2 regions of the Glutamicibacter sp. Je.9.36 genome follow, and region 2 is predicted to be linked to the other one. Evidence: riboswitches for the same ligand, from Rfam matches in the RefSeq annotation. Region 2 holds a riboswitch; the other holds the start of a gene.
The links. A riboswitch is a leader RNA that binds a small molecule or an ion and turns the genes downstream of it on or off. The one in region 2 is predicted to bind S-adenosylmethionine.
Positions count from the first base shown of each region.

Region 1: another riboswitch for S-adenosylmethionine. It lies ahead of AAZQ98_RS09545 (bifunctional o-acetylhomoserine/o-acetylserine sulfhydrylase); the one in region 2 lies ahead of AAZQ98_RS00840 (OsmC family protein).

Region 1 is NZ_JBCPSN010000003.1:261,442-268,540, forward strand. It holds gene AAZQ98_RS09535 (SGNH/GDSL hydrolase family protein) at 1-575, shown strand, start outside; gene metX (homoserine O-acetyltransferase MetX) at 658-1,803, opposite strand; gene AAZQ98_RS09545 (bifunctional o-acetylhomoserine/o-acetylserine sulfhydrylase) at 1,806-3,149, opposite strand; SAM riboswitch class IV at 3,241-3,360, opposite strand; gene AAZQ98_RS09550 (VOC family protein) at 3,533-4,177, shown strand; gene AAZQ98_RS09555 (GNAT family acetyltransferase) at 4,239-4,655, opposite strand; gene AAZQ98_RS09560 (CPBP family intramembrane glutamic endopeptidase) at 4,674-5,456, opposite strand; gene AAZQ98_RS09565 (phosphotransferase family protein) at 5,553-6,398, shown strand; gene AAZQ98_RS09570 (hypothetical protein) at 6,488-6,922, shown strand; gene tpx (thiol peroxidase) at 7,071-7,099, opposite strand, start outside.
Region 2 is NZ_JBCPSN010000001.1:178,022-185,120, forward strand. It holds gene AAZQ98_RS00825 (dioxygenase family protein) at 1-740, opposite strand, end outside; gene AAZQ98_RS00830 (MarR family winged helix-turn-helix transcriptional regulator) at 1,164-1,607, shown strand; gene AAZQ98_RS00835 (DEAD/DEAH box helicase) at 1,670-4,885, opposite strand; SAM riboswitch class IV at 5,026-5,147, shown strand; gene AAZQ98_RS00840 (OsmC family protein) at 5,179-5,730, shown strand; gene AAZQ98_RS00845 (L-idonate 5-dehydrogenase) at 5,807-6,862, opposite strand; gene AAZQ98_RS00850 (SDR family oxidoreductase) at 6,852-7,099, opposite strand, start outside.

The DNA.
Region 1 (7,099 bases), on a different contig from region 2:
CGCTCTGCGCAGGCGGCAACGACGTCCTGCGCCCGGGCGGGGATCCAGACAAGATTGCAGACATCCTCGACAATGCGGTAGCCAAGCTCACCGATACGGGCGCCACGCTCTTGCTCTTCACCGGGCCCGATATTCGCGATACCCCGGTTTTGGGAAGCATCCGAGGCAAGGTGGCAATCTACAACGAAAACGTGCGCACCGTAGCCGCCCGCCACGACGCCATCGTGGCGGACATGTGGGCCTTGCAGGAGTTGCACCAATCCCAGATGTGGGCACCGGATCGCCTGCATTTCTCCCCCGCCGGGCACCAGCGAATTGCCGCCATGGCACTGGACTCGCTGAACGTCGCGCATCCGCTGGATACCGAAATCGTTCCGGCCGTGGATGAACGCAGCTGGCGGGAAGCCCGCAAGGAGGATCTGCAGTGGGCGCGCGAGCATCTTGCGCCCTGGGTATTGCGCCGCCTGCGCCACCAGTCCTCCGGCGACGGCATCACCCCGAAGCGGCCCTCCGCCGCGCCGTTTGCGCAGACCAAGCCAAACGACTCGCTCGGCGCCGGCGACAGCGCCAAGTAGGCATGAAAAGCCTGAAGCAGTTCCACCGATTACTGGCGGAACTGCTTCAGGCTTTGAAATCTTCCCGAGCCCTTTCCGGGGCTCAGTCTCCGAACACCAAGGTCCGAAGCACGCCGTCGAGCTGCGTGGCGTCGGTCAGGAATCCATCGTGGCCAATCGGCGAATCAATGTAATGCACCGGTTTTGGCTTGGCCAGCGACGAGGCCAGCTTCACTGACTGCTCAGGAAAGTACAACCGGTCAGTGGTTACCGCGGCAACCACCACGTTGACCTTCGCCAGTCGCGCCAAGGCGGCTTCCAGGGATTCATGGCCGCGAGCCACATCATGGCTCATCAGCGCCTCGGTGAGCACCAGGTAGCTGTTGGCGTCGAAACGATTCACCAGCTTGCTGGCCTGATGGTCAAGATAGCTTTCCACCTGGTACCGCCCGCGAGGTCCGTCGAGCAGACCCGTTGGCTTCTCGCCATCCTGCGGGTTGCGCGAGAAACGGGTTTCAAGCTCGGCTTCGGAACGATAGGTGATGTGGGCCAGGCGGCGAGCCAAGCCAAGACCGGCGTCCGGGCGCGCATCGTTGCCGTAGTAGTCGCCATTGCAGAAGTGCGGATCCAACCGGATGGATTGGGTTTGCACCTGCGCAAAGGCAATTTGCTCGGCAGTCGCCTGCGCGCTCGAGGCCATCACTACGAGATTCTTGACCTGGTCGGGGAACTCGACGGCGTATTCCAACGCGCGCGCACCGCCCATCGAACCGCCAATGACCGCATGCCAGGAATCGATTCCCAGTTGCTTGGCCAGCCGCGCTTCAAGGCGCACCGAGTCCTTGATGGTGACGAAGGGAAAGCTCGAACCGTAGGGCAGGCCCTGGTCGCCCAAGGACGAGGGGCCGGTGGAACCATTGCAACCACCCACCATGTTGATGGACACGACAAAGTACTCATTGGTGTCAACCGTGGCGCCGGGGCCTACGAGCTCTTCCCACCAGCCGGCGCTTTGCGAATCGCCTTGCGCAACGTGGGCGTCACCGGTGAGCGCATGCATCACCAGCACCGCGTTGGAGCCATCAGCTGCTAGCGTCCCCCACGTTTCATAGGCCAGCACCACGTCCGGAAGGAATCCACCGAATTCGAAGTGGTGCTCCCCCACGGACTTACGGCGCAAAATGCCGTCTTGTCCGCCGGCGAGCTCTTCGGCGCGCAGAGTATCTTCAGTAGTCACAATGGATGCCATGCCTAGAGGGTTTCCTGCAGTTCCTTGTTCTCGAGGGCTGCAACAGCTTGGAAGCCCAATTCCAGATCGGCCAGAATATCCTTGATATTCTCCAGTCCGACGCTCAGCCGCACCAGTCCCGGGCTCACGCCGGCCGCAACCTGCTCAGCTTCGGAGAGCTGGGCATGGGTGGTGGAGGCCGGGTGGATGACCAATGAGCGCACGTCGCCGATGTTCGCGACATTGGAGTGCAATACCAGTGCGTCCACGAAGGCCTGGCCGGCTTCCGAACCGCCCTCCAGTTCGAACGCGATGATCGAGCCGGCGCCCTGATCGCTGTACTTCTGCGCACGCTCATGCCAAGGCGAGGACTTCAGGCCTGCGTAGGCGACCTTCTGCACTTCCTCGCGGGCTTCGAGCCAGGTGGCAACTTCTACGGCATTCTGGCCGTGGCGTTCAATGCGCAGCGACAAGGTTTCCAGGCCCTGTGCGATCAAGAACGCGTTGAACGGCGCAACCGAAGAACCCAAATCGCGCAGCAACTGCACGCGGGCCTTGAGGATGTAGGCCAGATTGGCGCCCAGGATGCCGTTGACACCCAGGTCGCGGGCGAAGACCAGGCCGTTGTAGGACTCGTCCGGGGTGTTGAAGCCCGGGAAGCGGTCGGCGTCCTTGGCGAAATCGAAGTTGCCCGAGTCCACGATGACACCGGCAATGGCATTGCCGTGTCCGCCGAGGAACTTGGTGGCCGAATGGATCACGATATCCGCGCCCCACTCGATCGGGCGGATCAGGTACGGGGTGGCCAGGGTGTTGTCCACCAGCAGCGGCACGCCAGCTTCGTGGGCGATCGCCGAGATGCCCTCGATGTCCAGGACGTCCTGTCGCGGATTGGAGATGGTTTCCCCGAAGAAGGCCTTGGTGTTCGGACGCACCGCGGCACGCCAATCATCCAGGTTGTCCGGGTCGGCAACGAAGGTGACCTCGATGCCCAGGCGCTTGAGCGTGTGCTTGAGCAGGTTCTGGGTTCCGCCATACAGGCTGGGGCTGGCCACCAGGTGGTCGCCGGCTTCGGCCAAATTCAAGATGGCGAAAGTGGTGGCAGCCTGTCCCGAGGAGAGCAGCAGTGCTCCAACGCCGCCCTCCAGGTCAGCGATGCGGGTTTCCACCGCGTCGGTGGTCGGATTGCCGATACGGGTGTAGATCGGCTCCAGTTCCTGCAGCGCGAAACGTGCAGCAGCGCTCTGGGCGCTAGGGAAGACGAAAGAGGTGGTTTGGAAAATCGGGAGAGCCCGTGCTCCGGTCGTCGGATCCGGGGTCTGGCCGGAGTGGATCTGACGGGTTTCAAATGACCAGTTATTGCTCATGGTTTCCTCCAAATAGCGTTTCATGACTATGGGGGTACGCCACTGAAAAGACACCGACAGGAAGCACCATATCGTGACGACTTCCAGGGGTAACCCGCGCTTGTCCTTGATGCCTTGTGCGTTCAAGGGCCAGGTCTTCACCCGGGGCACCCCACCGCGGTTGGAGGGTTGCCGCCCAGTAAGCCGGGGCTTGTTACTGGGACTCATGACCTGGTACCAGTTTGCCCGAAAACCGAAGATCTTTGCAACGCAAGGGCCAGTCATTGGACTCAATCGGTCATATTTCACGAATAGTGCAGGTTCATCGCAGAGTATTCGATAGCATCACGGCACTTAGGTTTGCCTAAGTAGAGACTGGCATCACATGTTGCCATGATGGGCACATGATGAGGCTAGATCACGTAAGTTACGCATGCGGCCCGGACGGGCTGTTGCCAACCGCTGAAAGAATCTCCGAGTCCCTTGGACTGGAATTCGTCAAGGGCGGCGTGCATCCACGATTCGGAACACGCAATGTCATCTTCCCGCTCAAGCATGGACAGTACCTGGAGGTGGTTGAAGTCCTGAACCACCCGGCCAGCGACAAGGCACCCTTCGGACAGGCGGTTCGCGCCCGTTCGGAGCTCGGCGGCGGCTGGATGGGCTGGTGCGTCTCGGTGGAGGATCTATCCAGTGCCGAGGACCGCTTGGGCCGCAAGTCGGTGCCGGGCAACCGGAAGTTCCCTGATGGCCGCGAACTGACCTGGCAGCAGATTGGCATCAAGGGCCTGATCGCCGATCCGCAGTGCCCGTACCTGATTTCCTGGGATGAAGGATCCGAGGAGCTGCATCCGTCCAAGGCGCTGGAACCTGCCGGCGCCATCAGCCAGATCGCCATCGCCGGCTCGCGTGAACGGGTGCTGGATTGGCTGGGCCAGCCGCAGAACGTCAATTTGGGCGCTGTCACCATGCAATATGAAGCGCCGAATGGCACTCCGGGCATCATGTCGGTTACCTTTGAGACCGAGTCCGGCACCGTGGTGCTGTAAACAGTTCCGCAGAGAACGCAAGTAGGCGGGGACAATGGCGTCCCCACCTACTTTCTTTTCGTTAAGGCCGGTCCAGGCGCTTCCCCAGGACCACGACGTGCTGGTCTTCGAAGCCCAGCCGTTCATAGAAATCGATGACGGCAGAGTTCTCCCCGCGGACCATGAGCTGCACCTTGGGCACGCCGCGATCCCGCAGCCACAGGACAGCAGCATCCACCAGCGCCCTTCCCAGGCCATTGCCCTGCCGGCACGGATCCACCGCAACATAGTAGAGCCAACCTCGGTGGCCATCATGGCCAACCATCGCAGTAGCCATGAGTTGACCGTTCTCAACGATGGCCAGCACCGTAGAAGTAGGCTCAGCCAAAGCCCGTCGGGCGTCGGCGAGTGCATCATTCCACGGACGAGTCAGCCCAGTTGCTTCCCACAATTCAACTGCTTGGCGAAGGTCCTCTTCGCGCAGCACGGTAATCTGCATTGGCTCAGCTTACCGGCGCTACTGGCCGATTCCGATGGCCGGCCCGACCAAGGCGTATCCCACGAAGCCGATGGCATCAAGCAGGAAGTGCGCGATAACCAGCGGCATCACCCGCCCGTATTTCTGGTATACCCAGCCGAAGACGACGCCCATGAGCATATTGCCGATCATCGGCCCCACCCCCTGGTACAGGTGGTAGCTGCCTCGGATCATCGCAGAACCAATAATGGTGCTCCACAGGCCCAGCTTCAATTTCTTGGCGTAGGTGAACAGGAATCCGAGCATCAGCACTTCTTCGAGGACTGCATGACGTGCAGCCGACAGCAGAAGCACGGGGACGCTCCACCAATAATCGCCAAGATTCGCTGCTGACAGTGCCGTGGTGACGCCCAGTGCCCGTCCAGCGGCATAGACGCCCAGCGTTCCCACTCCCATGGCCAAGAACATCCCCGCCCCGAGCAGTGCGTCCTTGCCCGGCTTGCGCATATCGAAGCCGATGTCCCGGATGGTACGTCCGGTCGTGCGCTTCATCAGGTAGAGCGCCAGCACGACGGGTACCAAGGCAAAGAAAATGTCCAGCAGCTGGTAGGAGAAATCAAAGAACTCGCGGGTGCTCAGCGGGTTGTTCAGCGATGTAGTCTGCTCGCGCAGTGGTGCCCGGGTGACCTTATCGGCAAAGCTCAGCAGCGAGTAGACCGCGCTTTGTCCCAACGACAGGGCAAGAACCAAGACGATCTCGAACTTGAGGGTCTTGCGGGTTGCTGTCTGCTTAGATTGTTCAGCGTTCACGTTTCCGATCATAGGCTGATCTGGCTGTGCGCGTACTGAGCAGCCACGTGGCAAACCTGCGATAGCCTGAGGTTGAGACCACCAGCAAGCTGAACGAGAAGAGTGCGAGTGAGCCGTCCTGCCACCATTGGAGAACTGCAGATTGCCCGTCAGCTCTGCCCCGATCTTTCCTGGGAAGATGCGGCCGTGAACGAAGGCGGACAATTCCACAAGGTGGTCATTGGCAATCCGCAAGCGGTGATTCGCATGGCGCGCACGCCAGCGGCCACGGAACAGATGCCCCGTTCCGTCAAGCTGCTGTCTGTGCTGGAGGGCCAGCTCAACTACCAGATTCCGGTGGCGGTCTCCGAGATCCTGCACGTCGACGGACTCAGCTCCGTGGCCATGTCTTTCATCCCCGGCAGAGCCCATGAGCCGCATTACGGGGATCCGAAGGTGCTGGGACAGCTGGTCAAGGATTTGGCCGAGCTGCCGCTGGAGCCGATCAGCGAGCATCTGGCCAAACCGTTTTCATTCCGTGGCGAATGGACCCAGGCCAAGCAGCAGCAATGCTTCGATGCGCTGCCCGAGGAACTGCGAGGGCCTGCTACCGAGCTCTGGGCCCAGCTCGATATCCTGGCGCAGGTTCCTGCGGGCTTGGTTCATGGCGACTTGGCCGGCCACAACATGCACTGGATCGGCGAGAAATTGGTTGGCATCTTGGATTGGGACCTGGCCGCTGCGTGGGACCCGGCTTTGAACACCGCTTACCTGAGCCTGTGGCATGGGTTGGAAATGGCGGATTTGATTGCTCCCAGCGCCGAGGAAGCATACCGGGCCAAAATCTGGTTGGGCCTGATGAGTCTTGAACGGCTATCGGATACGCTCTCGCGCACCGACAACCCGAAGATGGGCAAGCTCATGCGCAAGATTGGTCCGCGCATCCTCACCGCCGCGCAGACGGTACGGAAGTGAGCTCCTCGCTAACCATTCATCCCGTCGCGACAGCATTCTCACCAACCAGAATCCGATATCGAATTGTAGCTTCCTAAGCGAGGAAAAATATGACCCTGAAAAACGCATTCGCTCTCATTGCCCTCGTAGGAACTTCAATGGCGTTCACAGGTTGCTCCCTCATCGATTCCAGCAGTCCTCCTCCACCAGGTACAGATTCGATGATGCCGCTGCAAGACCATGAGCTGGCTGCCATCAGCACAGAGATTGATAGGAAGGACCAGGAGGTCTCTCTTGCCATACCGCTCCGTGGCGGCGATTATGAGGTTGCGTTCGAATGCTCGGGCAAAGATACGATGTCCAGCATCGCATGGCAAAGTGATGATAAGAAGGAGAAGGGAGAAATCAGCGTGCCTTGCACCCTTGACGGCGCAAACGTCCGCGAACAAATTTCTCTAAACGGCTACTCAAGTTCGCTCACTTTCGTCGCAAGACAGTTGCAAGGACACGAACTTACGGTATCAATTGCCTCAAACGCGACTTAGCACTTGATGATGGTCCCTCCCGATGTCTTCGTCTATCAGGATTTAGCGAAACATTATTTTGTTCAAACGCGTTGAAAAAGCAAAATGCCCACCCGAGCACGATGCTCAGGTGGGCATTTCGGCGTATCGTCTCCGATACAAAGAATATTTAGTTCAGTGCTGAGATGGCTGCATCGT
Region 2 (7,099 bases):
TTGGCATCGATTCCACCCGAGGCGTATGCCGCTCCCAGCGCAACGTACAGCGGAGCCCAATGCTCCGAGCGAGGGTGCGCTTCACGGGCCGCCGGGGCCTTGTGCAGGAAGTCGAGGATCGAGTCCACATCCCCGCGGACCATCGCCTCCTCAGCCCAGTGGTCGAACTCGCTGGAGGCCGATGGCGGCGCCGAATCCGGCCCGCCGGCTGGGTTGAACCAGCGCAAGTTGTGGGTGGTGAATCCGGAGCCAACGATCAAGGTTCCCCGCTCGCGCAAGGGTGCCAAGCTCTTGCCCAGATCAAAGAGTCCTGCAGGATCCAGTGTTGGCATGGACATCTGCACCACAGGTACATCCGCATCCGGGAACATTTCCTTCAGCGGCACGTAGGCGCCATGGTCCAGTCCACGCGTCTCGTCGCGCTCCACGTGATGGCCATAGGCCGAGGTCAGCCGTTCGACTTCATTGGCCAGCCCGGGCGCCATTGGCGCATCGTAGCGAACGTCGTAGTACTTCTGGTCGAAGCCCCAGAAGTCGTAGACCAATTCGTTCTTCTGCTGGGTAGCACTCAGCGTCACCGGCGCATTTTCCCAGTGCGCGGAGATCATCAGAATATCTTTCGGCTTCTCGAAAGTGCCGGACCAGCTAGCCAGCTCCTGGGTCCAGCGCTGGTCGTCGGCGAGTGGCGGTGCACCATGGCTAAGGAACAAGACGGGAGGGGTATCGGATAGCTGATTCATGATTAAAAACTACCAACCATTAGTTGAAGCGTCAAGCTTTATTTTCATGAATCCCGATATCCAATTCATGCAAGACCCTCAATGCTCTCCAAGAGGCCCGTGGACAGTGCGGACAGATTCGCCGCACCACGTTGGGTCCAACGCCAGCGGCAACGGAGGCCATGGCTTTCTTGCTCTGCTTCTGAGCGGCGGCGGAAATCTATTGCTTCTCTAATCACGAATGCAATTGGCAAGTCGTTCCTAAGCTGCGCCGGAGAAGTGGAACTGTACGGCTTTGCAGGCATCAGGCGTTGTCTGGCCAGTCTTTTCCAAGCCATTAATTACGCTCAGCTGGGGATTCGCAGTGCGTTCAACACTTCGGCTCCGAACGGCTGCGGAGTCCAAAATCAGACTTATTGGCCATTAATCTTTAGAATGGTTCGTATGCAAGAAGAAGAACTGATGCAGACGGTCGAAGAAGAATTCACCGCCATCTTATTGCGCGCCCGCCAGATGCTGATCCGTCGCGCCAAGATCATCCACCCGGACCTGCAGGATCCGGGGTACCGCTTGCTTGCAGTGGTCATCCGTGATGAAGCCCAGCAACAGGGAGCACTCGCAGAAAAGCTGCGTCTGGATAAGGCAACTATTTCCCGCCTCGTGCAGCACCTCGAGTCTCTGGACCTTGTCACCCGCACCCAGGATCCTTCCGATGGCCGGGCCCAGCTGGTCTCGGCAACAGAAATCGCCAAGGAGAAGTGGCGCTCCAGCGGTAACACGCTGCGTGAGGAACTGCGCCGCCAGCTCAAGGAATGGGAAGCCTCCGAACTGAAGAATTTTGGAGATCTCCTGCACCGCCTCAACGACAGCTTTGAACAGATTCTCTAGTTCCCGATCATCAGCTGAAGCCTTGGAGACCTTGTGGTTTCCAAGGCTTCAGCTTTTTAGGCTCATTCCATCAGCGCCAGGAAATCATCGGCACTTAACGCCGCACTCTGCGCGGCTTGGGCAGTCTCTCCCAGGACATCATTGAACAGCTGCGTCTTCTTGGCCTGCAGCGCGAGCACCTTGGATTCGATGGTGTCCTTTGCCACCAAGCGATACACATAGACCGGACGAGTTTGCCCAATGCGATGGGCCCGGTCAATAGCCTGGGCTTCAGCCTGCGGGTTCCACCATGGGTCCAGCAAGATGCAGTAGTCGGCGGAAGTGAGATTAATGCCGAAGCCGCCGGACTTCAGCGAGATGAAGAAGACCGGGAAATCTCCTTCGCTGAAACCGTCAATCAGTTCCTTGCGCCGAAGGCCAGTGGTGGATCCGTCAAGGTATCCGTGCTCGATGCCCAGCTCTTCTGCGACGTCGCGCGCCTTGGCCAAGAAGCTGGTGAATTGGCTGAAGACCAGAATCTTATGCCCTTCAGAAACCGCGTCCCCCATGAGTTCGCGCAGCATTTCCAGCTTCACGCTCGGGGCATCGCCCTCGCCTACCAAGGACGGATCCAAGGCCAGCTGGCGCAGCAAGGTCAGCGATTGGAGAATCTGGAAGCGATTCGAATCAACGTCGTCAACCAGGCCCAGGACTTCTTGCCGCACACGCTGGAAGCGGCGGTCATAGGCTTTGCGGTGCCCCGGCTCCAGTTCGACTTCCAGAACCTGCTCGGTCTTCGCCGGCAGCTCTGGAACGACCTGTTCCTTGGTACGGCGCAGCACGAACGGACGCAGTCGGCTCTTCAGTCGCTCCAGGCGCTCCTGGTCTCCATCGGCAATTGGCTTCTGGTAGTTGTCCTTGAAGGACTTCGCACCGCCCAGCAGGCCTGGTGCAGCCAGTGAGACCAACGCCCACAGTTCCAGAAGGTTGTTTTCCATGGGAGTGCCAGTGACCACGAATTTGCACGGCACAGGCAGCTGCCGGGCCTGCTTATAGCCTTTGGAGGCATGGTTCTTCAGTTGCTGGGCCTCGTCCATGATCATGACGTTGAAGCCGGCGGCTTCAAAATCCTCATAGGCCAGGCGGAAGATCGTGTAGCTGGTAACTACCAGCTGGGCATCACCGATCTGCGCAGCCATGCTTTGGCCGCTCTTTCTGGCTGTTGAAGTGATGCCGGTGACGCTCATCTGCGGCGCAAACCGCTGCGCCTCATTGATCCAGTTGCCCACCACCGAGGTAGGAGCCAGCACCAAGAATTTCTGGGCAGGATCCTCGACGCGCGCTTGTTCAAGGCAAGCCAGCAGCTGGACGGTCTTGCCCAGACCCATATCGTCGGCAAGGACGCCACCGAGATCATGGGTACGCAAGAAGTTGAGCCAGGAAAGGCCGTGTCCCTGATATGGGCGCAGTTCAGCGTCGAAGGTTTCCGCTAGTTGGACCGGCTGCATTTCTTCGCCGCTTTGCAGCTCCTTCATGGTCTGCAGCCACTGGTTGTGCTGGGCTTCGATAATGCCCAGATCCACCAGTTCTTGCCACCAGTCGATGCTCAACTTGTGGATGCGGATCGTATCGCCTTGCACCGTGCCCAGCTCCCCGGTCTCGGATATCAGCTGGCGCAGCTGCGTGAAATCTGCACCATCAATCGGGATCACCGTAAGGTCATCGAGAACGAGGTACTCATCTTGCTTGGTCAAGGCCTCCAGCAGCAGTGGGAAAGGGACCTTGGTCTCGTCCAGGAGCACTTCCACAGACAAGTCGAACCAGTCCCCCGTGCTTTCGCCGGCTTCGACACTGACAGTGGCCGGCGCGTGGCTGATCCGGTACTTCGGCAGCCTGTTCTGCTCTTCAACGACCACATCGGGATGCTCTGCCAACAGCGGCAATGCGTAGACCAAGAATTCAATGGATTCGGACGTGCTGAATTCCTTCGGCGGGAATATTCCTGAAGAGGTCAGTTGCCCCAAGAAAGCCTGCGCGCCGAGCTTATCCTGCACCGAAGCTGCAATTTCCTTTTCCACGGCATACTGGCGGGGGCCCGCGGAGGCGTACTCCCAGGAATAGCTCACGGTCAGCGGAGTTCGGATGCTCTCCAGGGACAGCTTGAGGCTGGGGCGTGCTGGAACAGGGATGCTGTAGCTGTCATCCTCGCTCTTCAACGGTGCCATCAGGCGCAATCGGTCCAGGTGCTGGCGCTCGAAAAGCTCAACGCCTTCCTGCGGGATGGATTGCGCACCGGATTCAATAAATGTTGCCAGTTCCTTCGTGACCGGTTCAGCGAACCGGGCCAAACCGATTTCCCTGGCCTTGGGCAAGGGGCTGGATGCGTAAGCCAACAAGGTCGGCGGCGTGCCTATCGGCAAGAGGTAGACGTGCTCTTCGCTCGGCCCGCGCAGCTTCCCCTCCATGCTCAGGCCATGTTCACCGCGACGCACATCCACGTGTGCCATGGCTGGTTGCTCGCTGAACTCCACCGGGGCCTTGGCCGTAGAACCGCCGTTGACGATCTGCACTCCAGCTTCATGCAGGGCTTCGAACGCATCCAGCAGGTCCTGGCCTGGAAGATCCATCAAGGAGATCCACTCCTTGGGATCCCACGAATGGCGATAAGTATCGTGTTCAACGTGTTCACGCAACCGGTCCAGCTCAACGACCGCACGACGCTGCTTCTTGGAGAAGCGCGCATCAAAGGCAACATTGCGCCAGCTGATCCCGGTTTGGATCCAAGGGCTCTTGGTGCCCTGACGGGCCGGGCGTGCCTGCAAGGTCAGTGCGTCCTCGCCGCCATAACGGGGTTCACTGACCACCTTCAGGATCAATCCCAGCGGTTCTTCGGCAGCCAGCGGCTCATCGGAAATGACTGGAAGCAGACGGTCAAGGGTACGTTCCCACTGCGGCTTGCTATTGCGTTTCCATGCGTGGGGATCCACCCCGGAGTCGGAGACGAAGAAGCCCTGGTCTTCTTCGGTGGTGACCTCAATGAGCAAGGCGGCCACATCTTCACAGGACTGAACCCCCGGATGCTTGCCGCAGAAGCTGGTGAAGCTGATATTGCCCTCGGTGATTTCCAATTGGGCCATCACCGATTCGCGCAGCACCACACCGGAAATGCGGGTAGATCCCGGTTGCATTACCCGGTTGGCGATCTGCACTTTTCCGGAATCACACAGGAACTGGCCCAGGTTGTATTCGGATTCGGTCACCAAGGTCTGGGCCGCAGAAAGTGTCAGCTGGAATTCCATACTCGCCGTTCATTGTTCGTGCAGTGGGCGCCCGAGAGCTAGATTCCATCTTAGCGAGCCGGCAACCAAGATGCCCGGTGACGAAAAGTTACTTCTGCCATTTACCCGCGGGCCCTGCAACCGATAGAAAAGAATCACTGAATCACGAGTTCCACTCTTTGAGCCCTGGCTGAGTGGACGGCAACCCTCCTGCGTCATTGTGCGGGGTGCCCCAGGTGAAGATTCGACGCATCTTGAACGCCAAGATGCGTAAGCGATGGCGCCCCTTGCGCCAGAAAGGGGATCAATTCCCCATGACTAATGCAGCATCTGCCCCGACCGTATCCGAAGACCGCGCACAGCGCCTGCAGGAAGCAGGCAGGGGCTGGGGCGAACGAATCTCGGCTGCCCCGCAAAGTGCCCAATTGACCTTCACCGTCGAGGGCGAAGGCTTCGATTCTGTAGCCAGCAACATTGTCTCGGGCAAGCACACCTTCCAGGTCGACGAACCGGCTGCCCTGGGTGGCAGCGACCTGGCCGCAAGCCCCGTGGAATACGCGCTCGGAGCGCTCATCTCCTGCCAGGTTGTGGTCTACCGCTTGTACGCGCAGAATCTCGGCATCCAGGTGGACGACGTGAAGATCCAGGCCAATGGCCACCTCGATGTCCGCGGACTCTTCGGCATCGACCAGACCATCCGCCCCGGCTTCTCGTCGGTGTATCTGGACATCCGGATTGCCGGACCGGAATCAGCTGAACGCTATGAAGAACTGCGCCGCGCAGTGGATGCCCACTGCCCGGTGCTGGACCTCTTCGCCAATCCGGTGCCCGTGACAACCGCGGTAAGCATCGCAGAGACCAACTAGAGTTCGCTGAACCAAAAAGCACCGCGGCGGCCCCCGACTTCAGGGGCCGCCGCGGTGCACCTCTAGCTGAAGCCAACTACTGCCCCAGGAAGTTCAGCAGGACTTTGCCGGAGCGAGCCGAATCCTTGGCCGTTTCGAAGGCTTCAAGCGCATCGGCGACCGCGAACTCGTGGGTTACCGCGTCGGAAACCTGCAGCGATCCGTCGGCCAGGGCAGCGAGCACCTGGTCGATTTCGTCGTTGAAGCGGAAGGAACCAACCAGTTCCAGCTCGCGGGTAATAGCCAGCGAAATGAGTGCTGGCTGTTCTCCTGAGGGCAGCAACCCGACCATGACCACTCGACCGCCGCGCACGGCACCGCGCACTGCGGAGGCCAACCCGCGGTAATTACCGCTGGCCTCGATGACCACGTCCGCGCCCACCTGGGCAAGAGCTTCCTGGTCATCGGCTCGCAAGGTTGAAGTGGCACCGAGTTTCCTGGCGATTTCCAACGGCTTGTCGTGCATGTCCACTGCGATGATTTCTTTGGCTCCGGCACGCTTGAGCACTGCTATGGCGAGAGCTCCGATCGGTCCAGCACCAATAACCAGCGCCTTCTTGCCGGCGACTTCACCGGCGCGCGACACCGCATGCCAAGCAACCGCAGCCGGTTCTGCCAGTGCCGCATCACGCAGTGCTAAGCCAGCAGGCAGCTCACGCAGCATGCGTGATGGCAGGTTCACTTCGCGGGCGAATGCGCCCTCGGTGTGCGGGTAGCGGGCGGCCGAGCCCAGATAGGTGCACCCCGGGGAAAGATTCGGGCGGTCGGCCGGGTAGGGTTCCCCGGTCTCGCCTGGTGTTGCCGGGTGCACGGCGACTTTGGTTCCGGATGCCGGCCCGCTGCCGTCAGCGGCGGCCTGCATGACGGTCCCGACGATTTCATGCCCGAGAACCATTGGAGCCTTGAGGATCGATTCCCCGGCGGCGCCGTGGCTCCAGTAATGCAAGTCTGATCCGCAAATACCGCCGTAAGCGATGGCAACGCGTGCTTCATCTGCTCGCGGCGCTGCCAGCTCGATTTGTTCAATACGCAAATCACCGGCTGCATGGGCTACGACGGCCAACGTGCTGGTGGCGAGGGAATTAGACGACAACGCTCATGCCTCCGTCGATGAAAATGGTCTGCCCGTTCACGTAATTCGATCCATCCGAGGCCAACCAGACTGCTGGTCCGGCCAGATCCTCGACAGTTCCCCAACGGGCAGCCGGGGTGCGGCCCAGAATCCAGGAGTTGAATTTTTCGTCATCCACCAGATTCTGTGTCATTTCGGTGTGGATGTAGCCCGGTGCGATGCCGTTGATCTGCAGTCCCGAACCAGCCCATTCGGCGG